Regions from separate parts of the Hoeflea sp. AS16 genome, predicted to be linked through region 2. Evidence: predicted binding sites of a transcription regulator. Region 2 holds the regulator's gene; each other region holds the start of a gene.

Region 1 (7,697 bases), on a different contig from region 2:
TTGAGCGTACCTGGACCGAGGTCAAGGAAGTGGTCGGCAAGCCGTCCTCGATCGATCCGCTGACCAAGGAGATGATCTACGTCGCCGTCTCGGTCGCCAACAACTGCACCTACTGTGTTCATTCCCACACGGCTGCGGCCCGCGCCAAGGGCATGACCGAGGAGCAGTATGGCGAATTGCTTGCGATCATCGGGCTGGCCGGCAAGACCAACCAGCTGGCCACCGCGCTGCAGGTCCCGGTAGACGACGTGTTCGATGCCGGCCGGTCCGGCTCATAGCGATGATCCGGCTTTATGACGGTCAGGGGATCTGTCTCGACAATCCCGGAACAGATGATGCGGCGCTGCCCGAAGCAGCGTGCTGGATCGACATGCTGCACCCGACGCCCGGCGAAGAGGCGCAGGTCGAGGCCCTGATCGGTGTCGAGGTGCCGAGCCGCGACGAATTGCACGATATCGAGCCTTCAAGCCGGCTTTATATCGAGAACGGTGCGGTCTATCTCACCGCCAGCGTGGTCTCCAAGGCCGATACCGAGTTCGCCGAAATTGCCGATATCGGTTTCGTGCTGGCCGGTCACAGGTTGATCACCATCCGCTATGCAGAACCCAAGGCCTTCACCGTGTTTGCCGCCAGCGCTCACCGCGAACTCGCGCACCGCGATATTGCCAGTCCCGGCGGTCATGATGTGATGGCCCGTCTGATCGAGGCGATGATCGACCGCAGCGCCGAGGTTCTCGAACATCGCTCGCGGCGGATCGATGCGCTTTCGACCGAGGTGTTTTCGCGCAGCGCTGCCAACAACCCCGAAGCCGTCACGCGCGATCTCGAAGCCACGCTCGGTGTCATCGCGGGGCATCAGCGCACCGTTGCCAAGGTGCGCGAAAGCCTGATGTCGCTGGCCCGCGTGACAAGCTTTCTGCAGACCCTGCCGGAGATCATGGGCGACCGGACACTCAAGCAGCGCTGCCGCTCGATGGCGGTCGACGTCCAGTCGCTCTCCGAACACGCTGATTTCATTTCCGAAAACATCATCTTCCTGCTCGACGCCTCGCTCGGCCTGATTTCGGTGCAGCAGAACCAGGTGATGAAGGTGCTTTCGGTTGCGGCGATGATTTTCCTGCCACCGACCTTCATCGGCACCGTCTACGGCATGAACTTTCAGGACATGCCCGAACTCAGCCAGCCCTGGGCCTACCCGATCGCGCTCGCCGTCATGGCCGCCTCTGCACTGGGGCCCTATCTCTGGTTCAAGCGCAAGGGCTGGTTTTAGGGGGGCACTGACGCCAGAATTGAGGCAGGCATGGGCTTTCCATGCGTCTTCAGGCCAATGCGCGGTCTCGCTTCAAACGTGCAGGCTTGGAGAACGTCAACGCTCGGTTAACCATAGTCAGCGATAGTTTGGCATCGCTGCTTTTATGAGTTATTTGAGCCATGGTTTCGCGTCTTGCCCTTGTGTCTGTGCTGTCATGCCTTGCCATGGCCGGCTGTGCTTCCAAGCCACCTTCCAGTCTGCAGGGCGCGAAAACAGCTTATGTGCCGGTTGCCGGCCAGCAATCGCTGCTTGACCGCGACCGGGACGGCGCGGCTGACAATCCGGCATTTGCCCGTTTTGGCAGGGCGCCCGGCGGCAAGGGATTCGGGTTGCTGGCCGGGCGGACCCTGAAGGTGGCTTCGCTGTCCGAAATCCGCTTGGCTGACAAGGAGGTCATTCTGACCTTTGACGATGGGCCCATGCCTGGCAAGACGGACAGGGTGCTGGAGATCCTGAGCGAGTATGGCGTCAAGGCGACCTTTCTGATGGTCGGTCAGATGGCAAGCAGCTATCCGGCGGTCGCCGCAAGGGTGGTCAATCATGGACATTCCATCGGCGGCCACACCTACAACCATGCCAATCTGGCAAATGCGGGCAACACCCGCGCGCTCAACGACATTGCCACCGGCAACGCGGCGGTGGAGAGGGCAACCGGCGCCCCGGTCGGCTTCTTCCGGTTTCCCTATCTGGCCGACACAGGCGCGCTGCGTCATTCCGTAGCCGCACGTGGTATGGTCATTCTCGACGTCGATATCGACTCCAAGGATTATTTCTCGTCCAGTCCGGAAACCATCGCTGCACGCACCATGGCGCAGGTCCGCGCCAGGCGCAAAGGCATCATCCTGATGCATGATATTCACAAGCGCACCGCTGCCATGCTCCCCTCGCTGCTGGCGCAGCTCAAGGCCGGCGGTTACAAGGTTGTGGCCCTGCAATACCGGCGGTCCCGGATGCCCGAAGCGATGGTGTCTGCCGAGACCGGTGAAGGCGGATCGCGCCAGATGTAAGTCCTGGCCGCAGGTTGCGCTGGGAGCGCGGTTTTGCAAGAGCCCGATACTGTATGTCCCTGACGGAAAAGCAGATCTCACCATGACCCCATGCCCTTGCGGCTCAGACCAAACCTATTCTGCCTGCTGCGGCCGCTACCATGCGGGTGAGGCGGTGCCGACGGCTCAAGCGCTGATGCGCTCGCGTTATGCGGCCTATGCGCTGGGCAATCTCGATTACATCGAGGCCACCTGTTGCGGCCCGGCTGCCATGGCCTTTGACCGCGCGGAAGCCGAGACTTTGCAACTGGGCACGCAATGGCTCGGTCTTGAGGTCGGCCGGACCACGAAAGGCCGGGAGCGTGACAGCGAAGGCACGGTCAGTTTCACCGCGCATTATCGCCACAAGGGCACTGAGCAGACGCTCGTGGAAACCTCTGAGTTTCGCCGCATCGATGGCCGCTGGTTCTACTCCGACCGTATGCCAGCCGCGCAAGCGGCCGTCGGGGTAGGCGGAGTGGGCCGCAACGATCCATGCCCCTGCGGCTCGGGCAAGAAATACAAGAAATGCTGTGGCGCGAGCGGCTAGGCCAGCGATGCGCCTGTCAGGCGGGCGGACCTGATCGGCTGTCAAGCAGAGCGCCACACATGACGGCCAGATGGCCGCGCAACTGTCGGGCAGCCACCTCATCGAGATTTCGTTCGAACGCGTTGCGGACACTGCCGAAAATGACAGTCAGCAGGGTACGCGTCATACTCTCGAGTTCCTGTGTGTCCAGGTCCGGCGCGCTCGCCAGCATGGCTTTGGTCGCAGCATCAGCCCGTGCGGCGAAGGCATCGATCAAGGCTTCGTTGTCCAGTTCTGCCACCGAGCGGTACAGCGCCTGGGTGACGTCGGCACGCTCGGTCTTCGCGCGCCAGTAACACTCGATCAGGGCTTCGATCATCTGCCTGGCCGGCATGCCGCGCTGCTCGAGACACGTGACCTCGATCTTGTCGGCAAGAGCGTCAAGATAGCGTTCGTTGAGCGCGTAAATCAGGGCCTGTTTGTGGGCAAAATACTGGTACATCGTCCCCACCGAAACGCCGGCGCGCTCGGCAACACGCGTTGTCGTCAGCCGGTGGGGCCCGACAGTCAGCAAAACCTGAATGGTTGCCTCGAAGACAGCGTCCAGGGTTACGGTTGCGCGCGCCTGACGCGGCCTTTTCCGGGGGGCAAGCGAGCGTGGAGCGGCGGGCGGCAAAAGCGAATCCTCAAACTGAACAATCCTTCATATTCTAGCGCCAGCAAATAGAAACGCAAAGGACAGGTTCATGTCGGAAAAACGTATCGCGCTTGTAACAGGCGGCAACAAGGGGATCGGGTTGGAGATCGCCCGGCAATTGGCACAGGCAGACATCAAGATCATTATCGGTTCGCGCGATCAGGATCGTGCCAGCGCGGCCATCAGGCAACTGGCGTCGGAAGGGCTGTCGGCTGGCTTCGTCCGTATCGACCTTGACGACTGGTCAAGCGCAGCTGCCGCGGCCGAGAAGTTCGGGGCGGAGCATGGTCTGCTCGATATTCTCATAAACAATGCAGGTATTTTCGACTTCGCCGATGGAAAACCGGGACAGGCCGACCTCGACGCGGTGCGCAAGGTGATGAACACGAATTTCGTCGGAACACTTGCCGTCACCCAGGCTTTCCTGCCGTTGTTGCGCAAGGCGCCCGCGGCCCGGATTGTCAATCTATCAAGCTCACTCGGTTCGCTGGCGTTGAACGGCGATCCGTCCTCAACCTATTACGCCAACCAGTTCATCGGCTACAACGCCTCCAAGGCGGCGCTCAACATGCTGACGATCCAGCTCCACGAGGAACTGCGCGGCACGTCGATTGCGGTCAACTCCGTAAGCCCCGGCTTCGTCAAGACCGATCTCACCGGCTATGGCACCATGACGCCGGAGGAGGGAGCCCGCTTACCTGTTCGCTTCGCGCTTGATGACAAAGGCTCTGGCCGCTTTGTTGAACCGGACGGCGAAACACCCTGGTAGCAACGCACAGCCTGCTTTCCCGCATTGGCAGGAAAGCAGGCTGCTTCTCGGAGGCTTCGGATCAGCTCTCCCACCCCGCTTTGCGTTCGATGAAGCGCAAGCGGTTGCTGAACGGATCGGTCACCTGCATCTCCAGCCCCCAATCCTGCTTTTGCAGGCCCGGCCGGTTGTAGCGGTAATTGCGCGCCAGGAGTTCGCCATGCAGCTTTTCGACGTCTCTGGCAAAGACCACCGCATTGGCGCCCGGCGTTGCGTCGCCCGAATGCTCGCTCAGATGCAGCACCATCGCCCCGCGCGACACCTGCATGTAGAGCGGCGCATCGGGCCCGAAACGGTGCTCCCAGTCGACGCTGCAGCCGAGAAACTCGAGATAGAATTCGCGTGCCTTGGCTTCGTCGAAAATCCGGATGATCGGCGCTGCGGCCTCGAGGCCGATGCCGCCATCGTCGCGGGCTCCCGGGCTTGCCGCAATCCGCGCCGCCAGAATGTTCCAGGTGTCGAAGCCGAATTGACGGGCCACGATTTCCAGCGCCTGGCTGTGGGAAATGGCAAGGCCGGTGCCGGCCAGCCGCTCGCGCATGGCTGACGCCATGGCTTTTGCATCGAGATATGTGCGCATAGTCCAGTTCTGTCCTGTCTGCGGCGAAGTGGATGATCAGTGTCCGCATTGCTGACTTTTTCGCCGATCAGGTGAACCGGAAAAACAAGACGCGCTTTCGCCAAACCTCAATGAGGCGCGGACTGCCGGCAGCGCTGGCCGTGGCCAGATTGTTTCTCAACTGCCAATGCGGGTCAAGCCTGAATTAGGTGGTGTGGCGGCTCACAAGTTGTTGACCCCGGTGCTTCAGGCACCGGAATAAACCGCGAACGCTGGTCTTTCGGTGCCGAATCACTACATTCACTCGCTATGAGCTCAGCAGATGATGATATTCCGTTTTTCGGCGACGAAGATCCGGCACCGCGCACCCCCCCGGCAGCCCGATCTTCAGCCCCACCTGCAGCAAATGCAGGCGGCTCGATTGCGGCGCGCGCCCTTGCTGCCAGCCAGCAGGCACGCAGTGCGGCCCAGCCGACACCGAACTACCTCTCGGGGCTGAACCCCGAACAGGCCGATGCGGTGGAATCCATCGAAGGCCCGGTGCTGGTGCTGGCCGGCGCCGGCACCGGCAAGACACGGGTTCTGACCACCCGCATTGCCCATATTCTCAATCTCGGGCTCGCCTATCCCTCGCAGATCCTGTCGGTGACCTTCACCAACAAGGCGGCGCGCGAGATGAAGGAACGCGTCGGCGTTCTGGTCGGCGGCGCGGTCGAGGGCATGCCCTGGCTCGGCACCTTCCACTCCATCGGCGTCAAGCTGCTGCGCCGTCATGCCGAACTGGCAAACCTGCGCTCCGACTTCACCATTTTGGACACAGATGATGTGATCCGGCTGTGCAAGCAGCTGATTCAGGCCGAAGGCATTGACGACAAGCGCTGGCCGGCCCGGCAATTCGCCAACATGATCGACGGCTGGAAGAACAAGGGCTACGGACCGGAAGATATCCCCGAGGGTGACGCCCGCGGCTTTGCCAATGGCAAGGGCAGGGTGCTTTACAAAGCCTATCAGGAACGCCTGCAGACGCTCAACGCCGTCGATTTCGGCGATTTGCTCTGCCTGCCGATCCGCATGTTCCGGGCCCATCCTGATGTGCTCAAGGAATATCAGCGCAAATTCCGCTTCATCCTGGTCGACGAGTATCAGGACACCAACACCGCGCAATATATGTGGCTGAGACTCCTGGCCCAGCGCCCTGCTGGCGAACGCCCCAACCTCTGCTGCGTTGGCGATGACGACCAGTCGATCTATGGCTGGCGCGGCGCCGAAGTTGAAAACATCCTGCGCTTTGACAAGGATTTCCCCGGCGCCAAGGTGATACGGCTCGAGCGCAACTACCGCTCTACCGAGCATATTCTCGGCGCTGCCGGGCATCTGATTTCCCACAATGAAGGCCGGCTCGGCAAGACGCTGTTCACCGAACAGTCCGACCCCGATCATGAGCGCGTGCATGTCCATGCCGCCTGGGATTCGGAGGAAGAGGCCCGCGCCATCGGCGAGGAGATCGAACAGGCCCAGCACAAGGGCCGCGCCCTCAACAACATGGCCATCCTCGTCCGCGCCTCGTTCCAGATGCGCGAGTTCGAGGAACGCTTCGTCACGCTTGGGCTGAACTACCGCGTCATCGGCGGCCCGCGCTTCTATGAGCGCCAGGAAATCCGTGATGCCATGGCGTTCTTCCGCGTGGTCTCCCAGCCCGCCGATGATCTCGCCTTCGAGCGCATCGTCAATGTGCCGAAGCGCGGCCTGGGCGAGGCCGCCGTGCGCCAGATCCATGATGTCGCCCGGGGCCGCGGCGTGCCGATGCTGGCCGCTGCCCGCGATCTGATCCTCACCGACGAGCTCAAGCCGAAGCCGCGCAAGTCTCTCACCGACGTGGTCGAGATGTTCACCCGCTGGCAGGGGATGCTGGAGACCAAACCCGGCCATGAGCTGGCCGAAACCATTCTGGAAGAGTCCGGCTACACCGAGATGTGGCAGAATGACCGCTCGGCCGATGCGCCGACGCGGCTGGAAAACCTGAAGGAACTGATCGAGACCATCTCCAGCTTTGAATCGCTGCGCGCCTTCCTTGAGCACGTGGCTCTGGTCATGGACACCGACAACAACCCCGATCTCGATGCCGTCTCGATCATGACGCTGCACTCGGCCAAGGGGCTGGAATTCGAAACCGTGTTCCTGCCCGGCTGGGAAGAAGGCCTGTTCCCGCACCAGCGCGCGCTCGACGAGGGCGGCCGCTCGGGGCTCGAGGAAGAGCGCAGGCTCGCCTATGTCGGCCTGACCCGCGCCAAACTCTATTGCCACATCTGGTTTGTCTCCAACCGCCGCATTCACGGCTTGTGGCAATCGACACTGCCCTCGCGCTTCCTCGATGAATTGCCCGAAGCCCATGTCGAGGTTGCCGAAATGGACACAGGCTACGGTGGCTATGGCCGCGGCGGTCGTTTCGGCGGGCAGGGCGGCCAGACCGGCGGCCCCTACGGCGCCTCCCGCTTCGACAAGGCCGAACCGTTTGCCGGCAATTACAACACGCCCGGCTGGAAACGCGCCCAGGCCAACAAGACCGACGCCGCCCGCGACAACTGGGGCACCCGCTCGGGCCACGCCGTCGAACGCATCGCCTACGGTGAAAGCGGCCCGCGCGGCGGCAGAACCATCGATGGCGAACTGGTGGCCAAATCCACAGGAACAACCTCGGCCTATTCCGTCGGCGACCGCGTCTTTCACATGAAATTCGGCAACGGCAATATTGCATCGATCGATGGCA
Region 2 (7,697 bases):
GCTCTCGCGCCTGCTGTCGCGCCTGATCGTTACTTGGACCGCCGCACTGCCCAACATGATTGCCGGCCATGTCGTCGTGTCAGAGTATTACGACGGCCAGATCCGCGCCGAGCGCCTGGCCCGCCAGGCGAACCAGCTTTCAGCCGATACGCTCCATCGTGCTGCCATGCTTTCCGATTTCGATCTGATCCGCTCGCGCATGGAAGTCGGCGTGCCGGCATCTGAAATGGCCGCCCGGACGCTTCTGTCCGTGCTTGCAGGCAACTAGAGCCGCCCGCCGTCCTGTCGCCACAGCCTTGCACTAAGGATGCCGTTGTATCGAGCAGTCCCGCGCTGCCTGCCCGGTGTCAGCCGCCCCCGGGTTGATCGGATACTGTTCCCCCGGAATCAAAAAAGCGCCCGAAGGCGCTTTCTCGACAGGTCATGTCCGGTGTTGCGCTTAGCGCTTGGACACCGGCACGTAGTCGCGTGCGGCTTCGCCGACATAGAGCTGGCGGGGACGGCCGATACGCTGGCCCGGATCCTCGATCATTTCGCTCCACTGGGCAATCCAGCCGACGGTGCGCGCCAGAGCAAACAGCACGGTGAACATGGTCGTGGGGAAGCCCAGCGCCTTGAGCGTGATGCCCGAATAGAAGTCGATGTTCGGGTACAGCTTCTTCTCGATGAAGTAGCTGTCGGTCAGCGCGATCCGCTCCAGTTCCATGGCCACTTCGAGCATCGGATCGTCCTTGATGCCGAGTTCGCCCAGCACTTCGTGCGTGGTCTTCTGCATGATCTTGGCGCGCGGGTCGTAATTCTTGTAGACCCGGTGACCAAAGCCCATCAGGCGGAACGGGTCGTTCTTGTCCTTGGCGCGGTTCACATATTCCGGGATCTTGTCGACAGTGCCGATTTCCGCCAGCATGTTGAGCGCGGCTTCATTGGCGCCGCCATGTGCCGGGCCCCAGAGACAGGCGATGCCTGCTGCGATACATGCGAACGGATTGGCGCCCGACGAACCGGCAAGACGCACGGTCGATGTCGATGCATTCTGCTCGTGGTCGGCATGCAGGATGAAGATCCGGTCCATGGCACGGGCCAGCACCGGATTGACCTCGTAATCTTCACACGGCACGGCAAAGCACATGCGCAGGAAGTTCGACGCGTAATCGAGGTTGTTGGTCGGATACACGAAGGGCTGGCCGATATGGTATTTGTAGGCCATCGCCGCCAGGGTCGGCATCTTGGCGATCATCCGCATCGAGGCGACCATCCGCTGATGCGGGTCGGTGATGTCGGTTGAATCGTGATAGAACGCCGACAGGGCGCCAACGCAGCCGCACATCACGGCCATCGGGTGCGCGTCACGGCGGAAACCGGTGAAGAACCGGCTCATCTGCTCGTGCACCATGGTGTGGCGGGTCACGCGGTAATCGAAATCGGCCTTCTGTGTCGCCGTCGGCAGTTCACCGTAAAGCAGCAGGTAGCAGACTTCGAGGAAGTCGCCGTGCTCGGCCAGCTGGTCGATCGGGTAACCGCGATGCAGCAAAATGCCTTCGTCGCCGTCGATAAAGGTGATCTTGGATTCGCAAGACGCCGTGGATGTGAAGCCCGGATCGTAGGTAAAGGCTCCGGTGTTCTTGTAAAGCGTGCCGATGTCGACGACGTCGGGGCCGATGGTTCCGGTTTTGATCGGCAGTTCGACTTCTTTGCCGTCCATACTGATTTTTGCGTTCTTGTCTGCCATGGCATGTCCTTCCACAAATGCAGGCGTTCGGCGCTTGGCCGACGTCTTGGATGACCGTCAGGCGTCTAGCTATCTGATTTGGAGCACCCTGCCAAGCTATGCAGATGGCTAATTGTCCGCCGGGGAGCGGATATGCAAAGGCCTGCAACGGCGGGCTTTAGCAAATGGTAACACTTTGGAATTGCGCGACAAACACCACGGTGCAAGCCCGCGTGAGCGGCCAATGGCCGGTTGTGGGGTGGGTGTCGTGATTGCAATTCACGGTGGCATTGTTGCGCGTTTCGGTGGTAGTCTGGCAGGCTTCAGGCGAGGCGTGCATGATGCAGGCAAAACGCGAAGGATTTGAGCGCGAACCAGTCGGTGCGTTCGGGGCCGTGAAACCGGCTGCCGGGCCGCACGCAGATCCTGTCGCGCCGGTGGTTCTGCGACAAGCCAAACGCCTGAGCACACCGCCGCTTGTCCGGCACGAGGAAAGCTCCGCAACCCGTCTGCGCAAGGGCTTCGCGGCGGCTGTTTCAGCGGAAAAGGACCATGGCCTGGCCTTCCTGTTCCTTCCCGTCGCAATGGGCGCCGGTGCAGGTCTTTTCTACATGACGCCCACCGATCCCGCACTGGTATTTGTCGCTGCGGGTCTGATGGTAGCGCTGCTTGTCGCGGGTCTGAGCCGGGAGCGCCATATCACCTCCGCCCGATGCGCCGGTTACCTTGCGGCCTTGTTCGCCGGTGCTCTCGCCTCCGGCATCGAGGTGCACAATGGCGCGCTTTTGCTTGATTCAGACGTGACGACAACGATTACCGGCACGGTTCAGGCACGCGAATTCGATCCCGATGGCAGGGTCAGGTACCTTGTCAGGCTTGCATCCACCGCCGATCCGCAGATCCGGCGCCCGCCCTTGCGCGTCCGGCTCTCGGCCCGGAGCAGCCACATGGTGCTGCCGGTCGGGGCGAAGATTTCTGGGCGCGCGCGATTGTCCGCGCCCTCCGGTCCGGTCATGCCGGGCGGCTATGACTTTGCCTTCCGCGCCTTTGTCGACCGCATCGGCGCACAAGGCTATTTCTATCGCGCGCCAGTCGAGGCAACAGTGTCATCGAGCCGGGCGGAGACCGCGGCGGGTTGGATCCAGTCGTTCGGATTGGGGCTGAGGAGCATGAGGGAAGATGTGTCCGCCAGGATCCGCGAGGTCTTGCCGGGAGACCCCGGCGGCATCGCCGCAGCCCTCGCAGTCTCTGACCGGCGCGGCATCAGCAAGCCGGTGGTCGAGGCCTTGCGCGCAACCGGGCTTGCCCACATCCTGGCGATCTCGGGACTGCACATGGCGCTTGCCGCCGGGACGCTCTACATCGGCATCCGCAAGGGGCTCGCGGTCTTCCCGGCTCTCGTGGAAGCCTGGCCGGTCAAGAAAATCGCAGCCGTCGGCGCGATGTTGACCGCCACCGCCTATCTGCTGATCTCCGGTGGCAGCGTTTCCACCCAGCGCGCCTGGGTGATGCTCACCATAATGCTGGTCGCGGTGCTGGCAGACCGGCCTGCCTTGACCATGCGCAATGTCGCGCTGGCGGCAATGGTGATTATCCTGATCTCGCCCTCCGCGGTTGTCGGCCCAGGCTTCCAGATGTCCTTTGCCGCCACCGCTGCATTGATTTCGGCCTATGCCGCGATTGCCCTTCGCGCCCGGCACAGATCCGCAGCACCGGGCAGCAGTGCCTCCGGATCAGCACCGCGCCGCTGGCTCGCATTTGCGGCAAAGGCCTTGCTTGGTCTGGCTGTCACGTCGCTCGTTGCCGGTCTCTCCACCGGGTTGTTTTCCGCCCATCACTTCCACCGGGTCGCAGGCAACGGACTTCTGGCCAACCTGCTGGCCATGCCGCTGGTAACATTTGTTGTCATGCCCGCCGGACTTCTGGCAATGCTGCTCATGCCATTCGGCCTGGATGCCTGCCCGCTGAAAATCATGGGGCAGGGGCTTGAGGGCGTCATTGCCGCGGCAAATTATGTCCACGGCCTCGGCGGAGATTTCAGTGTCGGGCAAATACCGCTGACGGCCACCCTGATCGCCGGGACCGGCTTCGTAATTCTGGTGTTCCTGAGAAGCCGGTTGCGTCTTGCCGGGCTGGCGCTGATCGCTGTCGGTCTGATGTTCACCCTGCCGCCGATGGCTGGTCCAAGGCCGGACATTCTGATCAGCGAAACCGGTCATCTGGTGGGATTGTCCAGCCCGTCGGGACTGGCAAGCAACGCCGCGCGGCCCAACAGCTTCGTGTTCGGCCAATGGCAGACGGCCATGCGTGGTGCGCCGCATCTTCCACCTGTTGCCGAGCCAAACATGAAATCCGGTTCAGATCCTGACGCAGCCACGGAGCCGGTCGCCGCCATCCTCGAACGCTTGCTTGCAGCCGCCACGCTGCGGCCGTCACGTTTTCAGTGCGCCGGCCGGGGCACCTGCGTGGCGATCCATGCCGGGGCTGCGATTGTCGCGACCGATCAGGCAGCACTGATTGGTGCAGCGTGTGACCAGGCAGATCTGGTGGTTGTCGCGATCCCGGTCTACATGATTTCCTGTCGTTCAGGCGCCATGCTCATCACATCGCGCAGTCTGCGCCGCTCGGGTTCACTGGCGATTACCGTCAGCCGGGAGGCGCAATCTGCTGCCGGGGGACAGGATGGATATCAAAAGACAAAGGCGAGCCCCCGATTCAAGGTCAACGCCGCACTGCAAGGCGTCATCCGGCCGTGGACGGTCCAGCGCTATTATGAGTGGCGAACCGGAAAGTTCGATCTGCCCGGCTGAGCATTGAGCGTTCGCCGGACGTGGCGTCTGGTCAGTGGTAACGCCGGATCAGGCCGACAAGCTTGCCCTGCACCTTGACCCTGTCAGGCCCGAAAATCCGGGTTTCGTAAGCCGGGTTTGCGGCTTCAAGCGCAATCGACGCGCCCTTGCGGCGAAACCGCTTCAGCGTCGCTTCCTCGTCATCGACCAGCGCCACGATGATGTCGCCGGGGCTCGCCGTCGACATGTTGCGGATCACCACCGTATCGCCATCGAAGATGCCGGCGTCGATCATCGAATCGCCCTTGACCTCAAGCGCGTAATGGTCGCCGGGACCGATCATTTCTGCAGGCACGGTGATGTTGTGGGTGATGTTCTGGATCGCCGAGATCGGCACGCCGGCGGCAATCCGGCCCATCATAGGCACTTCGGCCACCTGCGACGGTTCGTCGTTTGCAGGCGTGGCGCGGCGCACGGGTTCAGGCTGCTTGCCTAGGCTGCCTTCGATGACGCTGGGCGAAAATCCGCGGCGCGGCTGCAGCGAGGCCTGGTAGCTGTCAGGCAGCTTGATCACTTCAAGCGCCCGTGCGCGGTTGGGCAGGCGGCGAATGAAGCCGCGTTCCTCGAGCGCCATGATCAGCCGGTGAATGCCGGATTTGGACGCCAGGTCGAGCGCATCTTTCATCTCGTCAAACGAAGGCGGTATTCCGCTTTCCTTCATCCGTTCATTGATGAAGAGGAGAAGTTCGTGCTGTTTGCGCGTCAACATTGGCAAATTACCCCGGTGGCCGGCCCGATGGTCGGAATGAAACAAAACCAGAACTCAGGTATCATGTTCCATATGTGTTCCGCAAGGGGTAAAGAAACAATGAAAGAACATCGGGGGTGCGAACCGTAAACGGGAACAGAACACGCAACGGGGTGATGGTTGCGCCAACGAATTCCGGATAATGGATTGTTTTCATTGGCAAACCGACGCGTTTCTACGCCAATTTGCCAGGGCCGGTTTGTGCTGCGTGATCACACAGGGCAGTCAGTTCGGACAACCCGGAGATCCTGTCTCCGGGAAGCGTGTAACCATTACGGCATGGCCTGCCGGTCAACGATTCGCAAGGAACTGACATCGTCTCAAACATCCTGCGAACCTGCAAAGTTACAAAGTTCTAGGTGCCAGTTGGTTACTGCGCGTCGGTAATGCGGAACATCGTAGCGAACCATTGCCGGATTTCCGCACCCATGTCACCGCAGCAACGAGCGGCGGTGTGAGACCATACCTTTGCCGGCTTCAGTGGATCTCCGAGATTGACCGGCTCGCAGATCATGAAGGCGTGCGATGGTCGGATGAGGTTGTTGAGGAAACCAATGTCACCGATTATTGCGTCTGAAATACCCAATTCCTGAACATTGTCGTAGTCTGTAGCCAGCGCCGTCAAAGCGGCGACGAGATCGGTATTGCGCATCGCCAATCCCGCCGGGCAGTCTGTTGTACTGCCATCGCCGGGTTTGATGGCGATGCCTCCGGCACTCAGGCAGTGGGCGATGAAATGTGCGCAATCCGTCTTGCCGGGTTGGTCATAGTAGGCACCGCAGGTGTTTGCCGTCTGGCCGCAATAGTCCTTCGCATAGGTTATCGCCTTCCAGTTGCTGAATTTCACCTTCCTGGGCGCGAGCGGTACAATTTCGGCCATCGGCTGTACATAATTTTCAGGCTCGATCCCCATCTGCTTCAGATATTCGGTCTCGAGTTTGGTCATGGCTGTCTCCTCGTATTGGCAGCGGCAGATAGAAGGTGGATCAGTTCATTCGTCGGGTAGTCAGCGGCATGGCGGGCGAGACGGACACGATTCTGGCCTGCGCTTCGGTCAGTCCTGCAAGTCGGTCCGCTCCCGTGGCTTCGCGGACATTTCCCGTGGCCGTTATCGTGTCGCTGTCACTGAAAAGCCAGGTGAGGGGATTGGGTTCCATCGCCTCCCCATTGCCGGCGCCGCTGTCCGTCCAGGCCTTGTGTGACAGATCACACCAGAATTCGGTGACGGGGGCTGCCGCCTGAACCCCGGCGATCTGCAGCGACAGGAATGAGCCGCCCGGCACGGGTGTTTTTTCGGTTCCCGCGTCCGTGCGCCTTCCATCAACAGCAATCAGGGTCTTAGCTATGGCGAGCTTGCTGTCGTCCGGTGCACCAGCATCGTGCGACAGCAGTAATTCAAACTGGCAGTACGGGCCATCTGCGCAGGGCAGATCGAATTCGCAGGCGTCGTCCTCCTTGGTGGCGGCTTCTAGACGAAACCGGATATTCGCAATCCCCTTCGTCGTGACCGGGAAGCGCCCTGTCAGCAACATTCCTTTCCAGGGGATTTGCGAACCTTCGGCTGGTCCCGTCAGGATCGATTTCAGATCGAGGTCGTAGGCGCCGAACTGCTCGTCGAGCGGTGATGCCAGGCCATAGGCCAGCGGCCGCGCCGGTGACTCGAGTTCGATCAGATGGATCTGTGGCTCCAGCAGATCGCCTGTCTTGAAGGGCAGCACAAGGTCCGCGCCGTCCGCCCTCATGATCGAGTGGAAGATTCGCGCCGGCTTGCCCAGCGCATGGTCGCGCTCCGTCACGATCACCGCCATATGCCTGTGAACGTGCTGGGCGAATGGCGAGGCCTGGACCGAGGGGCGGAGCCACACCGGCTGACCTGCATGGTCTTGGAAACGGAGAATGTTGTCGTCACCGCTCGCTTCACTAGTTGCAATGATATTCGCGAAGACGGCGGGTTCCGACACGGGCAGCGAGCCGTCGGAGGGTGAACGAAGAATTGATGCCACGTCGAAATTGCGTGCCGAACGCGTCCATTCGGCGAAGGTCGGCCGTGATGCCACGCAGTGGCGGATCGAACGTGCCCCCTCGACGACAAACGGGTTCTCCACACCGGTCGCGGGCGCCATTTCGCCTTCCGCGTCGGCGGGGATACTCCATTCCATTGTTGCAAGCAGGAGAGGTTGGTTGCCGCTGCCCTGCACACTTGTGCCGGCCGCATGTCTCCGAACACCGAGCACTGCCAGCAGATAGCGTTCCGGGGCAATCGGAGCATGCAGCAGCACCAGCGCCTCGAATTGGTCATTGACCTTGGCCAATTGGATGCGTTCCTCAGCCTCAGCCTTGATCTCGACCCGTTGCAGAAGGTGGCGCGCGATGTCCACTTTCCAGTGATTAC
Region 3 (7,697 bases), on a different contig from region 2:
GCCTGCAATCAGTTGGTTCCGGCCGCCAGTTCGCTGGCGATGCGGGCTGCGAGGCGGGCATTGTTGAGCACCAGCGCGATGTTGGTCTTCAGGCTGGCGCCATTTGTCAGGGTCAGGATCTCGCCGAGCAGGAACGGCGTGACCGCCTTGCCCTCGATGCCCTGTGCCCTGGCGGTGGCCAGCGCCGCGGCAATGTGGCGGTTCATTTCGCTGGCCGGGATTTCGTCTTCAACCGGTACCGGGTTGGCGATCAGCATGCCGCCATGGCTGCCGAGCGCCCGGCGGGTGGCCTCGAAGCGGGCGATGGCCCCGGCATCATCAAGCCGCAAAGGGGCCTTGAGGCCGGAATCGCGCGACCAGAAGGCGGGCATCGCATCCTGGCCGTAGGCCACCACCGGCACGCCGCGGGTTTCAAGCGCTTCCAGCGTCTTGGGAATGTCGAGGATGGCCTTGGCGCCGGCGGAGACAACGATGACGGGGGTGCGGGCCAGTTCCTCGAGATCGGCGGAAATATCAAAGCTCAATTCCGCGCCCTGATGCACACCGCCGATGCCGCCGGTGGCAAAGACTCCGATGCCTGCGAGTTCGGCTGCCATCATGGTGGCGGCAACGGTGGTGGCGCCGGTGCGGCCTTCAGCCAGGGCAAAGGCGAAATCGGCGCGCGAAAGCTTCATCACGTCGCTGGCCTGGGCCAGCTTGGTAATGGTCGCTTCGTCGAGACCGGCATGCAGCTGGCCGTCGATGACTGCGATGGTGGCGGGAACCGCGCCTTCGGAACGGATCACGGCCTCGACCTCGAGTGCCATGTCGCGATTGCCCGGCCAGGGCATGCCATGGGTGATGATGGTGGATTCGAGCGCCACCACGGGGCGGCCTTCGGCCAGCGCCTCGGTCACTTCCGGTGTGGTTTGAATGGTGACGGGTCCGGTCATGCGAGGGGCTCCTGAGATCGGAATTGGATGTGTGCCGGCTTTGGCATGGCTTCAAGTGTTCCGGCAAGCAGATCCTGCGACAAATCCGGGCGAACCGGACCGCGAACGGATGCAGTCAGCCGCGCCAGCGCGATGCCGCGGACGAGATTGTCCCGGATGGAGCCGCCTGCAAGCAATCCGTCGATATAGCCCGAGGCCAGCGCATCTCCGGCTCCGGTGACATCCTGCAGGTGATCAAGCGCGGGCGGCTGGAGGATGATCTCTCCAGCCCCTTGCGGACCCGGGGCAAAGGCGGCGACCGGCGCGGCGCCGGCGCTGACAAGGCCGCCCTTGAGCCCCTTGCCTGACAGCAGTGCCGGCCATTGATCCGCGGTTTGCGCCGGCTCGCCGGTCAATGCGGCGGCCTCGGCGATATTCATGGCGAGGCAGGTGATCCTGGCGAGACTCTGCTTCCAGCGGACGACCTTGGCGGGCGAGACAGCGATGACGGCAAGCGGCAGGCCAATGTGGCTTGCTGCTTCGGCAAGAGCCGAAAGCGCGCTTTCGGGCAGATTGGAATCGGCGAGCAGCAGATCGGCTTCGGTGAGGCGTTTGCGCAGTCTGGAGGACAGCAGCCGCCGTGCCGGTACCAGATCGTAGAGCGCCATGTCGGCCAGCGCGGTGACAAGGTTGCCGTCCGGCTCAAGAATCGCCGTATAGCTCGGCGTGGCGCGATCGAGAAAGGTGAGGGGGCAATCCTCGATGCCTGCGTCAGTTGCCGCGCGGGCGACCAGACCGGCCGCGGCATCGCCGCCGCGGGGGGCGACAAGCGTCACCTCATGGCCAAGCCGGGCGAGGTTGCGCGCGGCATTGAAGGCGCCTCCGCCGGCCTCGGTTTCCCAATGGCCGGGATTGGAGGCGCCGGGCCTGTGCGGGCCGGCCAGCCAGCCCTTGCGGTCGATATGGGCGCCGCCGATTGCGAGAATGCGGGCCATGGCTAGTGCTCCGAAACGATTGAGCGGAGACGAATCGCCTGGGGCCCGAATGGGCCGCCGCAGGATGGCGGAACCCTGTTTGCTGGTTTATCCACTACCGGAAAACAAAAATGGAACATGGGCTGGGTTTCCGTTTAATAACAATGCCTTGGTTGGGGCTTGTGCATGCGGAACAAATAGAGTACAAATTAAACAAACGAGCACTCGTTGCTTGCGATGGCACGATAACCTAAAGGTGGACCGAATGGCACAGAACTCTTTGCGGCTTGTAGAGGAAAAATCCGTGGACAAAAGCAAGGCGCTCGACGCCGCACTTTCCCAGATCGAACGTTCGTTCGGCAAGGGCTCCATCATGAAGCTCGGCGCCAATGAAGGCGTTGTCGAGATCGAAACGGTTCCCACCGGGTCGCTGGGGCTCGATATCGCTCTGGGCATTGGCGGCTTGCCGCGCGGCCGCGTGATCGAGATTTTCGGGCCGGAAAGCTCGGGCAAGACCACGCTGGCGCTGCAGACCATCGCCGAAGCGCAGAAGAAGGGCGGCATTTGCGGCTTTATCGATGCCGAACATGCGCTCGACCCGGTCTATGCCCGCAAGCTTGGTGTCGATCTCGAGAGCCTGCTGATTTCGCAGCCTGACAATGGCGAGCAGGCGCTGGAAATCACCGACACGCTGGTCCGCTCGGGCGCCATCGACGTGCTGGTGGTTGATTCGGTGGCGGCGCTGACGCCGCGCGCTGAAATCGAGGGCGAGATGGGCGACAGCCTTCCCGGCCTGCAGGCGCGGCTGATGAGCCAGGCGCTGCGCAAGTTGACCGCCTCGATCTCGCGCTCGAACTGCATGGTGATCTTCATCAACCAGATCCGCATGAAGATCGGCGTGATGTTCGGTTCGCCCGAAACCACCACCGGCGGCAATGCGCTGAAGTTCTACGCCTCGGTGCGTCTCGACATCCGCCGCATCGGCTCGGTCAAGGACCGCGACGAGGTGGTGGGCAACCAGACCCGGGTCAAGGTGGTCAAGAACAAGATGGCGCCGCCGTTCAAACAGGTCGAATTCGACATCATGTATGGCGAAGGCGTTTCCAAGGTCGGCGAATTGATCGATCTGGGCGTCAAGGCCGGGATTGTCGAGAAATCCGGTGCCTGGTTCTCCTACAACAGCCAGCGGCTGGGGCAGGGACGGGAAAATTCCAAGCAGTTCCTGCGCGACAATCCGGAACTGGCTGACGAGATTGAATTGTCGCTGCGCCAGAACGCTGGCCTGATTGCCGAGAAGTTCCTGGAAGAAGACCGCAGCGCCGGCGAGGATGATGACAGCGGCACGGGTGCCGCCGAAATGTAGATCATTTCGCGTTTGTCGCGATGGTTTCGAGCCGGCCGCCGGTCCTTTTGGGGGCCGGCGGCCGGTTTTCCTTTGCAGGGGCTGTGGCTGGCGTCTGGACAGGCATCCGGGCGAACGATAAAAGCGGCGGTCCGCAAGTCGCGATGCGGATCGCGGAACCGTGGTTCGATGCGGTTTTCGGCGGACTGCCTGCCTATCAGACAAAGGGTTGATCATGAGTGGCGTGAATGAAATCCGGTCGGCGTTTCTCGACTATTTCAAGAAGAACGGGCATGAAGTGGTGGCCTCGAGCCCGCTGGTGCCGCGCAATGACCCGACACTGATGTTCACCAATGCGGGCATGGTGCAGTTCAAAAACGTGTTTACCGGTCTTGAACAGCGGCCTTACTCGACGGCTGCGAGCTCGCAGAAATGCGTGCGCGCCGGCGGCAAGCACAACGACCTCGACAATGTCGGCTATACCGCGCGCCACCACACGTTCTTCGAGATGCTGGGCAACTTTTCCTTTGGCGACTATTTCAAGGAGCGCGCCATCGAGCTTGCCTGGAACCTGCTGACCCAGGATTTCGCCATCAACAAGGAGCGGCTTCTGGTCACGGTCTACCACACAGATGACGATGCCTATGATTTGTGGCGCAAGATCGCCGGCATTCCGGAAAGCCGGATCATCCGGATCCCGACCAATGACAATTTCTGGGCCATGGGCGACACCGGACCGTGCGGGCCGTGCTCGGAGATATTCTACGACCATGGCGACCATATCTGGGGCGGACCTCCCGGTTCTGCGGACGAGGATGGCGACCGCTTCATCGAGATCTGGAACCTGGTGTTCATGCAGTTCGAGCAGCTCACCGCCGACGAGCGGGTCGACCTGCCGCGGCCGTCGATCGACACCGGCATGGGGCTCGAGCGCATTGCTGCGCTGTTGCAGGGCCAGCACGACAATTACGACATCGACCTGTTCCGCCGGCTGATCTCGGCCTCTGAGGACGCCACCGGCGTGCCCGCAGAGGGCAAGAACCGCGCCAGCCACCGGGTGATCGCCGACCATCTGCGTTCGGCCTCCTTCCTGATCGCCGACGGTGTGCTGCCATCGAATGAAGGCCGCGGCTATGTGCTCAGACGCATCATGCGCCGCGCCATGCGGCATGCGCAGCTCCTGGGCGCACGCGATCCGCTGATGTACCGGTTGCTGCCGACGCTGGTTGCCGAGATGGGCCGCGCCTATCCGGAACTGCAGCGCGCCGAAGCGCTTATCTCGGAAACACTGAAGCTCGAGGAAACCCGGTTCCGCAAGACGCTGGAGCGCGGGTTGAGCCTGCTCGACGAGGCCAGCGCCGACCTTGGCGAAGGCGACCGTCTCGACGGCGAGACCGCCTTCAAGCTCTACGATACCTATGGCTTCCCGCTCGACCTGACCCAGGATGCGCTCAGGCAGCGTGGCGTCGATGTCGACACCGAGGGCTTTAGCGAAGCGATGGAACGGCAGAAGGCGGAAGCGCGCAAGCACTGGTCCGGTTCGGGCGATGCGGCGACGGAAACCATCTGGTACGAAATCAAGGACAAGGTCGGCGCCACCGACTTCCTCGGCTATGATACCGAGGTGGCCGAAGGGGTGATCCAGGCGCTGGTGCGCGACGGCAAGCAGGTGGATGCGGCCGAGGCCGGCGACCTGGTCGATGTGGTGGTCAACCAGACACCGTTCTATGGCGAATCCGGTGGCCAGATGGGCGACCAGGGTACGATTTCGGGTGAAGGCTATTCGCTCGAGGTCAGCGATACGCAGAAGCGCGGCGAGGGCCTGTTCGTGCACCGGGCCAAGGTGGTTTCGGGCAAGGTGACGCGCGGCGCGGTGGCGCAGATGAACGTCGACCATGCCCGGCGCGCGAAAATCCGCGCCAATCACTCGGCCACCCACCTCCTGCACGAGGCGCTGCGCGAGGTGCTTGGTACCCATGTGGCACAGAAGGGATCGCTGGTTGCGCCCGAGCGGCTGCGGTTCGACGTCTCGCATCCCAAGCCGATGACGGCCGAGGAACTGAGCGAAGTCGAGGCCATGGCCAACGAGATCATCCTTCAGAACAGCCCGGTGACAACCCGGCTGATGGCTGTCGATGACGCGATTGCCGAGGGCGCCATGGCGCTGTTCGGCGAGAAATATGGCGACGAGGTCCGTGTGGTGTCGATGGGTACCGGCGTGCGCGGGGTCAAGGCCAACCGTCCCTATTCGGTGGAACTGTGCGGCGGCACCCATGTGGGCGCCACCGGCGAGATCGGCCTGGTGCGGGTGCTGTCCGACAGTGCTGTGAGCGCCGGTGTGCGCCGTATCGAAGCGCTGACCGGGGAAGCTGCGCGCCAGCACCTGACCGACCAGGACGAGAAGCTCAAGCAGGTCGCTTCGCTGCTCAAGGTGCAGCCCACCGATGTGCCATCGCGGGTCGAAGCGCTGATGGACGAGCGCAAGAAACTCGAACGCGAACTTGCCGAAGCGCGCAAGAAACTGGCGCTTGGCGGCGGCGGTGGCGCGGGCGGCGATGAAAGCCGCGACATCGGCGGTGTCAAATTCCTGGGCAAGGTGGTCACCGGTGTGCTGCCGAAGGATCTCAAGGGGCTGGTGGATGCGGCCAAGGCGTCGCTCGGCTCCGGCGTGGCTGCCTTTGTGGCGGTCAGCGAAGATGGCAAGGCTAGCGTCGTGGTTGGCGTCACCGAAGACCTGACATCGCGGTTGTCGGCGGTTGACCTGGTGCGTGCCGCGTCCGAAGCCATCGGTGGCAAGGGTGGCGGCGGACGGCCGGACATGGCCCAGGCCGGCGGCCCGGACGGGGCCAAGGCAAACGCTGCAATTGACGCCGTGGCTGCGGCCATCGGCTGACGACCGGGGCGGAATGCGCGCCTTGCGGAAGAGAAATCCGAGATTGCGCCCGGGCCTTGTCCGGGCGTTTTTCGTTTGACCGGCCTGCCGGGCTCAGCCTGACCGGATAGATCAATCCGAGCCGGTCTGTCTGTTCAATGGATGTGGTCTGGAGCGGAGGGCTGGTTAGGACGCCTCGGCCGTCGCCGGGCTTGCGGCCTTGCGCGGTGCGGCTGCATTCGCGGGCTGTATGGCTTTGGGCGGTATGGCGCGGACATTCGAGTTCGCCAGGGTCTGGAACCCGGTCTTGTCGACGACAACATGCCAGTGACCGGCCCTGGGGATGGTCAGGCGAGCCGGGGATTTCTCGGTGCGTCCCCCGATATACCGGCAGTTCTTGGATTCGGCATAAAGGGCGAAATTGTCGTTATCCATGAGGCGGATGTTGTTGATGCAGGAGAGAACGACTTCGACAACCGTTCCCGCGGGCTGCTGGCCCAGATCATAACGTTTGTAGTTCGGGGACATGTTTGCTGTCACTGTGCCAATCCATAACCGTTTTCTCCGGCGCAGCATTGCCGCATATATTTAAAACTTCATTTATCCCGCGACATTTTGCGAAGGTTGCTTTGAATTAGATACTTCTAATAATGTAGGTGAGCGGATTGCCAAAAATATACTTTGGAGCTGCCCGCGTCCTCGCTGGCGGATTCAGGCGGATTGCAGAAGCGGCCGTGCGCGGTGCCACCAGGCCATCAGCCCGGGGGCATGGCCGGGCAGATGCTCCGCTGCCTCGCTGTCTAGAATGCAGTCCATGCATGCCGCCAGGTAGGCGTCGGCAAGCGTGGGGACATCGCCGCAAAGCCAGGGGGGCTGCGCCACGCTCTCGAGCACGGACAGAATCGTCCGGCCCTTGTCGGGCAATTCCGGGTCCGGCTCGCGGCCTTCCGATTTCGGCACATGAAGTCCCCAGACAAGGATGGGATAGACCTGTGTGTCGACGATCGAAATGATCCGGTTCATGCGGGCGCGATCAACCGGATCTTCAGGCTGCAGCGGCGGGCCATCAAACCGGTCATCGATGTAGCGGGTGATGGCGAGGGTTTCGTAAAGTGTCAGATCGCCATGACGCAGGATCGGGATCTTGCCGAAGGGGTGACCGGCCTGCCGGGCTTTCGCCGGCCCGTCTTCGGCGAAGACATCCAGCGTTTCAAACATGAAAGGCACATGCTTGATGTCGAGCGCAATCTGGCAGATGCGGGTATAGACGCTGTAGCCGGCGCCGATGAGGGTGACCTGGGGCGTGGTTAGCGTGGCGGTCATGGTGTGTCCCCTCGTGTCTTTCGTGTCCGGGCCTGCGCTGTCCTGACGGCTAGTCTCAATCGCCAGCCGAGGAAGGCCGCCAGCGCCAGCATGGCCAGCGCCATCGACAGGTTTCCGAGGATTTCGGAGAGGGTCTCGATGTTGGAGCCGAAGCTGTAGCCAAGCGCGATGTAGATCGAGACCCACACGAGTTCGCCGGACACACCCCAGATGGTGAAGCGTGGCCAGGAGAGGCCGGTGATGCCGCTGGCGATGTTGATGGCCGGGCCAAGCGG
Region 4 (7,697 bases), on a different contig from region 2:
AAACGGTGTGGCACCGCGACCAAAATCAGTTCCTCAAACGGATGGCAAACGCATACCACAATTGGCTTGCGGCAGTTGCCATGCCTGACCACTCACCGGCCGGCGTCACTCGTCCTCGAACAGGCTGGCCTGCGTGGCCGCAAGGTCCTTGGGTGCATTGAGCCCCATATGCCCCCAGGCGCGTGCTGTCAGCACCCGGCCCCGCGGCGTTCGCTGCAGGAAGCCCTGCTGGATCAGGTAAGGCTCGATGATGTCCTCGATGGCGTCACGCGGTTCCGACAGGCCCGCAGCGATGGTCTCGATCCCCACCGGCCCGCCGCCGAAATTGCGCACGATCATGTCGAGATAGCGCCGGTCAAGCTGGTCCAGCCCGATACTGTCGACCGAGAGCCGGGTCAGCGCCTCGTCGGCGATTTTCCGGGTCACGGCTTCGGCTTTCGCCACTTCCGCGAAATCCCTCACCCGCCGGAGTAACCGTCCGGCGATACGTGGTGTGCCGCGCGCCCGCCGCGCAATCTCCAGCGCACCGTCATCGGTCATGCCGAGCCCCATGATCCGCGCCCCACGCCGCACGATCAGTTCCAGCTCCTCGACCGTGTAGAACTGCAGCCGCACCGGGATGCCGAAGCGGTCCCTCAGCGGCGTGGTCAGCAGTCCGAGACGGGTGGTAGCAGCCACCAGCGTGAACCGCGACAGGTCGATCTTGACCGATCGCGCCGCCGGCCCCTCGCCGATGATCAGGTCGAGCTGAAAATCCTCCATCGCCGGATAGAGGATTTCCTCGACCGCCGGGTTGAGCCGGTGGATCTCGTCGATGAACAGCACGTCGCGGTCTTCGAGATTGGTCAGCAGCGCTGCCAGATCGCCGGCCTTGGCAATCACCGGACCGGAGGTCGAGCGGAAATTCACGCCCAGTTCCTTGGCCATGATCTGCGCCAGCGTGGTCTTGCCCAGGCCCGGAGGACCGACAAACAGCACGTGATCGAGCGCTTCGGCCCGGCCCTTGGCTGCCTCGATGAACACCTTCAGGTTGGCCCGCGCCTCGGCTTGGCCGGTAAAATCATCCAGAGTTTGCGGGCGCAATGTCGTGTCGACATCCTCGCCACGCTTGTCAGGAGATATCAAACGATCAGGGTCACTCATAAACCGCTTTTCCCATCATCGTCGCCCGCTGGCAATGGCACTTGCACACGCTCAACTGCACTTGCTCCTACCGCGCCAGCTCTTTCAGGCCCAACCTGATCAGCTTGGCCGAATCCGGATCCTCGCCCGCCACCTTCAGCGCCGCTGCCACCGCATTGGCCGCCTGATCGCGCGAATAGCCGAGATTGGACAGAGCGGACACGGCATCGGCCACCGGCGCCGACGCCACGCCCTCGCCCAGTTCCTGCTTCAGCCCCATCGCCTCGCCTGCATCGCCGCCAAGCGCCGGAGCCTTGTTCTTGAGTTCCGTGACAATCCGTTGCGCCACTTTCGGCCCGATGCCCGGCGCTCGCGCCACCGTCGCCTTGTCCTGAAGCGCAATCGCATTGGCAAGCTCGGATGCTGTCAGTGTGGACAGAACCGCCAGCGCAACCTTGGCACCGACGCCCTGAACGCTTTGCAACAGCCGGAACCATTCGCGTTCCAGCGCGGACTCGAACCCGAAAAGCCTGAATTGATCCTCGCGCACATAGGTCTCGATGAACAGCACGGCCGCCTCGCCGACAGAGCCAAGCCGTGACAGCGTGCGGGAGGAACAAAACGCCACGTAACAGACCCCGTGCACATCGATCAGCACATGATCTTCTCCGATTTCATCAATGGTGCCCTTGAGTTTGCCAATCATTGGACTGTCCCCAATTCCGCCGCCATCCGCCACTCCAGCGATGTGCGATGATGTGCATGACAGATCGCGATCGCCAGCGCGTCCGCCGCATGATCACTGTCAAAGGTGGCTTTCGGTATCAGCATCTTGACCATCATCAGGATCTGCTTCTTGTCGCCATGCCCGACCCCGATCACCGCCTTCTTGACCGCGTTCGGCGCGTATTCGCCAACCCGCAGGCCCGCCCGCGCCGGTGCAAGCATGGCGATACCGCGCGCCTGCCCGAGCTTCAAGGTCGCCGTGGCGTCCTTGTTGACGAAGGTGTTCTCGACCGCGGCCTCGAACGGTTGAAACTCGTGCAGCACCGTCTCCAGCCCCGCATAGAGCTGGTTCAGCCGTGAGGCGAGATCCAGCTTGTTGTCGGACTTGATCGTTCCCGAAGCGACAAAGCGCAGGGAGTTCCCGAGACTGTCGATCACACCCCAGCCGGTGTTTCTAAGCCCGGGATCAATCCCGATTATCCGAATCGCTTCTTTCATGAAAAAACCCTAGCTGCATGCGCTGAACCATTCCATCGAAATGTGAACAAACCAAAAACAAACGTCCGGAATCGAAATCAGTTTTGGCAATGTGCGCCTGACTTCCTACATTGGGCGAACACGACACCAGCCATCACACCAGCGTTGAAAGATCCCAATGACCGCCTTTTCAATTCTCGATCTCTGCCCCATCGTCGAGGGCGGTACAGTTAGCGACGCTCTCGCAAGCACCAGACTGATGGCCAAGCAGGCCGAAGACGCAGGCTTTACCCGGTTCTGGCTGGCCGAGCATCACGGCATGAAGGGCATCGCCAGCGCGGCAACGGCGCTGGTGATTGCCGAAGCCGGCCATGCAACAAGCACTATCCGCATCGGTTCGGGCGGCGTCATGCTGCCAAATCACTCACCGCTGGTCATTGCCGAACAGTTCGGAACACTCGAAGCCCTTTTCCCCGGCCGGGTCGATCTCGGTCTTGGCCGCGCCCCGGGCACCGACATGAACACCGCGCGCGCCCTGCGCCGCAACCTGGAGGCAGGCGCAAACAGTTTCCCCGATGACATCGTCGAGTTGCAGTACTACCTCGGAGACCCCGACGAGCGCATGCTGCTCGCGGTACCCGGAGCCGGCTCGCATGTGCCCCTGTGGATTCTCGGATCGAGCATCTACAGCGCCCACCTGGCCGCGGCACTCGGCCTGCCCTATGCATTCGCATCGCATTTCGCGCCGGACATGCTGATGGAAGCGCTGGATATCTACCGCTCCAAGTTCACACCGTCAGCCCAGCTTGACGCGCCCTACGTCATGGCCGCCACCATGGGCGTGATGGCCGATACCGACGCTGAGGCGAATTACCTGTTCACCACGCTGCAGCAGACCTTCGTCAACATGCGCCGCAACGCCCGCGGCAAGATGCCAAGACCGATCGACAGCATGGACGGGTACTGGAACGAGATGGAAAAAGTCGCCGTCGAACACACCCTGCGCTACGCGGTGGTCGGCAGTCCGGAAACGGCGACGAAGAAGATGCGGGATTTCATCGCCGCCACCAAGGCCGACGAGATCATGATTTCCATGCCGATCCACTCCATCGAGGCCCGGCTGAAATCCGTCGAACTGTTCGGCGCCATGCGGGAAGCGCTTTAAGGCATGAAAAAACCGCCGGTCACGAAACCGGCGGTTTTGAATGTTCGGTGAGATCGCCGCTCAGGCAGACAGTTTCGCCATCACCTCGTCGGAAACTTCGAAGTTGGCATAGACGTTCTGCACGTCGTCATCATCGTCAAGCGTCGCGATCAGCTTGAGCACCGACATCGCCTTGTCTTCATCGACGGGGGCAGATGTCTGCGGCTTCCAGATGGCCTTGACCGACTGTGCTTCGCCAAGCGCTTCTTCGAGCGCTGTCGACACCTCGCCGATATCCTCGAACGCGCAGAGAATGACGTGTTCTTCTTCGCCGCTGGTCACATCCTCGGCGCCGGCCATGATCGCGGCTTCCATGATCGCGTCGGCATCACCGGCCTCGACCGGATAGATGATTTCACCAACGCGCGAAAACATGAACCCCACGGATCCGGTCTCGCCCAGCGCTCCGCCGGACTTGGTGAACGCCGCGCGCACGCTCGATGCCGTGCGGTTGCGGTTGTCGGTCAGCGCCTCGACGATCACGGCAACGCCACCCGGGCCGTAGCCCTCGTAGCGCACTTCCTCGTAGCTCTCGCTGTCGCCGCCCGAAGCCTTGTTGATGGCACGCTGAATGTTGTCCTTGGGCATCGATTGCGATTTGGCATTCTGGATCGCCAGTCGCAGCCGCGGGTTCATCGCCGGGTCCGGCGAGCCCATCTTGGCGGCAACGGTGATTTCGCGTGCAAGCTTGGAGAACATCTTGGAACGGACGGCATCCTGCCGCCCCTTGCGGTGCATGATGTTTTTAAATTGTGAATGGCCGGCCATAATGCCCCTGATCTTTGCTCTGGAATCTGGATTGGCGCGTTATAAGGTCCTTACCGCGTTTCGTCCAGAAGGTTCAGACCATGCAAAAGACCACCGTTCCGCCCCTGCCCCTGACCGGTGGTTGCCAGTGCGGCCGCATCAGCTACCGGATGCGGGCCAATCCGGTGGTGTTCTACCTCTGCCATTGCACCGAATGCCAGCGGCACACCTCGTCGGCCTTCGGCGAAAGTCTCAGGTTCAAGCGCGAACATCTCGATGTCGATCCCGGTCTTGTCAGCGTGAGCCGGATGAGCGAATCCGGCAACGAGCGCCAGGGATGGTTCTGCCCCGATTGCGGGGTGCGCATCTGGCACGGCACCAGCGGCTCGGCGGAGATCAACATCAAGGCAGGTACACTCGACGACACCTCCTGGCTGGTTCCGGCCGGACACATCTGGTGCCGCTCGAGACAGCCGTTCATGAATATCTCCGCCGACGAGCTCAGCTACGACACCCAGCCGGAAGATGGGTATGAAGCGCTGAAGCAGCGCTGGCAGGAGATGACACGCTCATCCTGACCATACCCCGGGTATGCCGGAATGAACTCTCCCCTTTACGTTACGTAGCCGCGCTCTACACTCTACTGTGAGACTGTTTCACGGAGCCGCCGCCATGCACCGTATAAAGGCCTTCATCTTCGCCCTTGCAGCGCTTGTCCTCGCTTCGCCCGCCGGCGCCCAGGAAAATCAACGACCGTTCAGCCAGTGCCTTGCAATCGCGCAGGCGCTTCCCGGCGTTGTCTACGCCAACCTGACGCCTGAAGATTCCGGCCTCCAGGTGGAGCTTGCGGCTGCCGGAACAGGCGAAGTCGAGATCATGTTTGCCGGCCATTCGACCTATGTCATCACCACGCCCGGCGGCGTTACCATCGCCACCGACTACAACGGCTGGGCAGGCCGTGTGGCCACCCCGGATGTCGTCACCATGAACAAGGCGCACTCCTCGCATTTCACCCTGTCACCCGACGAACGCATAAAACATGTGCTGCGCGGCTGGAATTTTGACGGCACGCCTGCCGATCATGATGTGGTGGCCGGGGACGTCTACGTCCGCAATGTCACCACCGACATCCGCAATTTCGGCCAGATGGAGCCCGACGGCAATTCGATCTTCATTTTCGAAGTGGCTGACCTGTGCATCGGTCACCTGGGCCATTTGCACCATCCGCTGGAAGACCGGCATTTTGCCCAGATCGGCCGGCTCGACATCGTCATGGTACCGGTCGATGGCGGCCTCACGCTCAGCCACGCGGCGATGACCGGGATTGCCCAGCGGCTGCAATCCTCGATCCTGTTGCCGATGCACCGCCGCGGTGCGCCGCTCTCGAGTTTCATCGAGATGATGGGCGACAGGTTCGCAACCGATTTTGTCAATGATGACAGCTTCACCATCTCGGCCCGCACATTGCCGCGCCGGCCGACAATTCTGGTCTTGAAGGGGATCTGATCATGCAGCGCAGGCGATTTCTGATCACGGCTGCAGGTCTTGTCCCTGCGCTGATGGTCGCCTCCCCCCTGTCGGCCGAGACCTTAAGCGAGCGCGAAAAACTGTTCCAAGCCCTGAAGACAGCAAGGACAGAGCGCGAGGGCCGCCTTGCAGAAAACGCGATATGGAACTGGTGGCTCGACCAGTCGCCGACACCTGAGGTTCGCGCAGCCATCGACTACGGCATGGAACGGCGCGAGAGCTACGATTTCGAAGCCGCGGAGAAAGCCTTCGACAGCGTGATCGAGAAAGCCCCCGACTATGCCGAGGGCTGGAACCAGCGCGCCTTCGCCCGCTTCCTGCGCGACAATATCGACGGAGCGCTATCGGACCTCGAAAAAGCCGTCGAACTTGATCCCGAGCATTTTGGCGCCTGGTCGGGCATGTACCATGTGCTGATGCGGATGGGCCGGCCGGAGGTGGCGGCTTCGGCTTTGAGCCGCGCTGTCACAATCCACCCGTGGCTCAAGGAACGCGGCATGTTGCCACCTGACCCGGATGCCAGGCGGCCCGCAATCAAGGGAAAACAGCAGGACCTGTAGAACCCGACCAGTCAGTCCTTGCCGGATATCAGTTCCAGAATTCGGGGAAGGTTTCGGAGAGCCGCGGCCCGATCCTCAGCGGCGCAATCTTCTCGGCCAGCCCCGTCCGGTCGGAGATCTCGACGGCCACACCGCAAATCGTTGCAGGCCCGGAAGCCGCCTCGAAACGGCCCTTGGGAATCTTCGAGACAAACCGGTTGACCGGCTCTTCCTTGTCCATTCCGATCGAGGAATCGTAATCCCCGCACATGCCCGCATCCGACAGATAGGCCGTGCCGCCGTTCAGGATTTGTGCGTCAGCGGTCGGCACATGCGTGTGGGTTCCCACCACGAAGCTTGCCCTGCCGTCGACGAAATGGGCAAAGCACAGTTTCTCGCTGGTGGCTTCGGCGTGGAAGTCGAACACCACCGCATCCGCCTGTTCTCCCAGGGGGCATGCGGACAGGATTGCTTCTCCGGCTGCAAACGGGTCGTCAAGATCAGGGTGCATGAACACCCGTCCCATTATATTGGCGACAAGCACCCGTGCGCCGTTGCGGGCGATGTAAAGGTTGGAGCCGCGTCCAGGCGTTCCCGCGGGATAGTTGGCCGGCCTGAGAAAACGGTCATGCCGGTCAGCATAGACAAGCGCTTCGCGTTGATCCCAGACGTGATTGCCGGTGGTCACCACATCGGCGCCGGCATTGAGCGTTTCGAGGAAAATCTCCTCGGTAATGCCGAAACCGCCCGCCGCGTTCTCGCCATTGACGACGACGAAATCCAGCTTGAAATCGCGGATCAGGCCGGGAAGGCGGTTCCAGACCGCGGTGCGGCCGGATCGTCCGACCAGATCTCCAAGAAACAAAAGGCGCATCGGTTCTCTATAAAGGTTGCGAAAGCGAGCGCAAGCCTTGCTCTGTCAGGATCATGTCGAGCGGCACGTCATGATCTTCAGCGGGCAGCGCTTCGGCTTCCTGAACCGAGAACGCGGTCCCGATCAGGAGCGGCGACTTGCCCCTGGCCCGCAAGCCCGCGATCGCCCGGTCATAGTGCCCCGCACCGTAGCCGAGGCGATTGCCCCGGGCGTCAAATGACGACAACGGCATCAACAGCATGTCCGGATCAAGAATCTCCGCATCGTCTCCCGGGCCGGAGGTACCGAACCCGGTTTTGACAAGATCCGCGCCCCGGACGAAATCCCGGAAGACGATTGTCTCGCGGTCGAGCACCACCGGCAGGCAAAGCCGGGCGCCGCGTTCGCGCAAGTGCGCAAGCATCGGCCTGAGATCGGGTTCCGAGCGGATCGGCAGATACCCGGCGATGACCGTGCCCGGATCAAAGGACAGGGCTTCGGC

Evidence for each region. The regulator LexA, encoded in region 2, represses DNA repair genes until DNA is damaged. The targets are predictions, from matches to a motif close to TGTTCNNNNTGTGTTCNG.
Region 1: a site for LexA is predicted at 5,185-5,202, ahead of WNY80_RS12205 (UvrD-helicase domain-containing protein). Genes of this name have one in related genera too.
Region 3: a site for LexA is predicted at 2,007-2,024, ahead of recA (recombinase RecA). Genes of this name have one in related genera too.
Region 4: a site for LexA is predicted at 2,389-2,406, ahead of ruvC (crossover junction endodeoxyribonuclease RuvC). Genes of this name have one in related genera too.

The regions. Positions count from the first base shown of each region.
Region 1 is NZ_JBBMQQ010000004.1:166,106-173,802, forward strand. Features, by position in the region: gene WNY80_RS12170 (carboxymuconolactone decarboxylase family protein) at 1-278, shown strand, start outside; gene WNY80_RS12175 (magnesium transporter CorA family protein) at 281-1,270, shown strand; gene WNY80_RS12180 (polysaccharide deacetylase family protein) at 1,432-2,319, shown strand; gene WNY80_RS12185 (YchJ family protein) at 2,402-2,887, shown strand; gene WNY80_RS12190 (TetR/AcrR family transcriptional regulator) at 2,904-3,542, opposite strand; gene WNY80_RS12195 (SDR family NAD(P)-dependent oxidoreductase) at 3,613-4,332, shown strand; gene WNY80_RS12200 (glyoxalase superfamily protein) at 4,394-4,951, opposite strand; gene WNY80_RS12205 (UvrD-helicase domain-containing protein) at 5,240-7,697, shown strand, end outside.
Region 2 is NZ_JBBMQQ010000009.1:77,303-84,999, reverse strand. Features, by position in the region: gene lpxB (lipid-A-disaccharide synthase) at 1-268, shown strand, start outside; gene gltA (citrate synthase) at 440-1,729, opposite strand; gene WNY80_RS18620 (ComEC/Rec2 family competence protein) at 2,047-4,518, shown strand; gene lexA (transcriptional repressor LexA) at 4,550-5,266, opposite strand; gene WNY80_RS18610 (amidase domain-containing protein) at 5,676-6,251, opposite strand; gene WNY80_RS18605 (hypothetical protein) at 6,292-7,697, opposite strand, start outside.
Region 3 is NZ_JBBMQQ010000001.1:618,118-625,814, forward strand. Features, by position in the region: gene WNY80_RS02945 (pseudouridine-5'-phosphate glycosidase) at 9-932, opposite strand; gene WNY80_RS02950 (carbohydrate kinase family protein) at 929-1,906, opposite strand; gene recA (recombinase RecA) at 2,151-3,248, shown strand; gene alaS (alanine--tRNA ligase) at 3,463-6,120, shown strand; gene WNY80_RS02965 (DUF1883 domain-containing protein) at 6,286-6,627, opposite strand; gene WNY80_RS02970 (glutathione S-transferase family protein) at 6,811-7,422, opposite strand; gene WNY80_RS02975 (VTT domain-containing protein) at 7,419-7,697, opposite strand, start outside.
Region 4 is NZ_JBBMQQ010000011.1:92,945-100,641, reverse strand. Features, by position in the region: gene ruvB (Holliday junction branch migration DNA helicase RuvB) at 106-1,143, opposite strand; gene ruvA (Holliday junction branch migration protein RuvA) at 1,211-1,828, opposite strand; gene ruvC (crossover junction endodeoxyribonuclease RuvC) at 1,825-2,346, opposite strand; gene WNY80_RS20435 (LLM class flavin-dependent oxidoreductase) at 2,504-3,490, shown strand; gene WNY80_RS20430 (YebC/PmpR family DNA-binding transcriptional regulator) at 3,551-4,297, opposite strand; gene WNY80_RS20425 (GFA family protein) at 4,378-4,854, shown strand; gene WNY80_RS20420 (MBL fold metallo-hydrolase) at 4,949-5,782, shown strand; gene WNY80_RS20415 (tetratricopeptide repeat protein) at 5,785-6,363, shown strand; gene WNY80_RS20410 (YmdB family metallophosphoesterase) at 6,392-7,216, opposite strand; gene WNY80_RS20405 (5-formyltetrahydrofolate cyclo-ligase) at 7,224-7,697, opposite strand, start outside.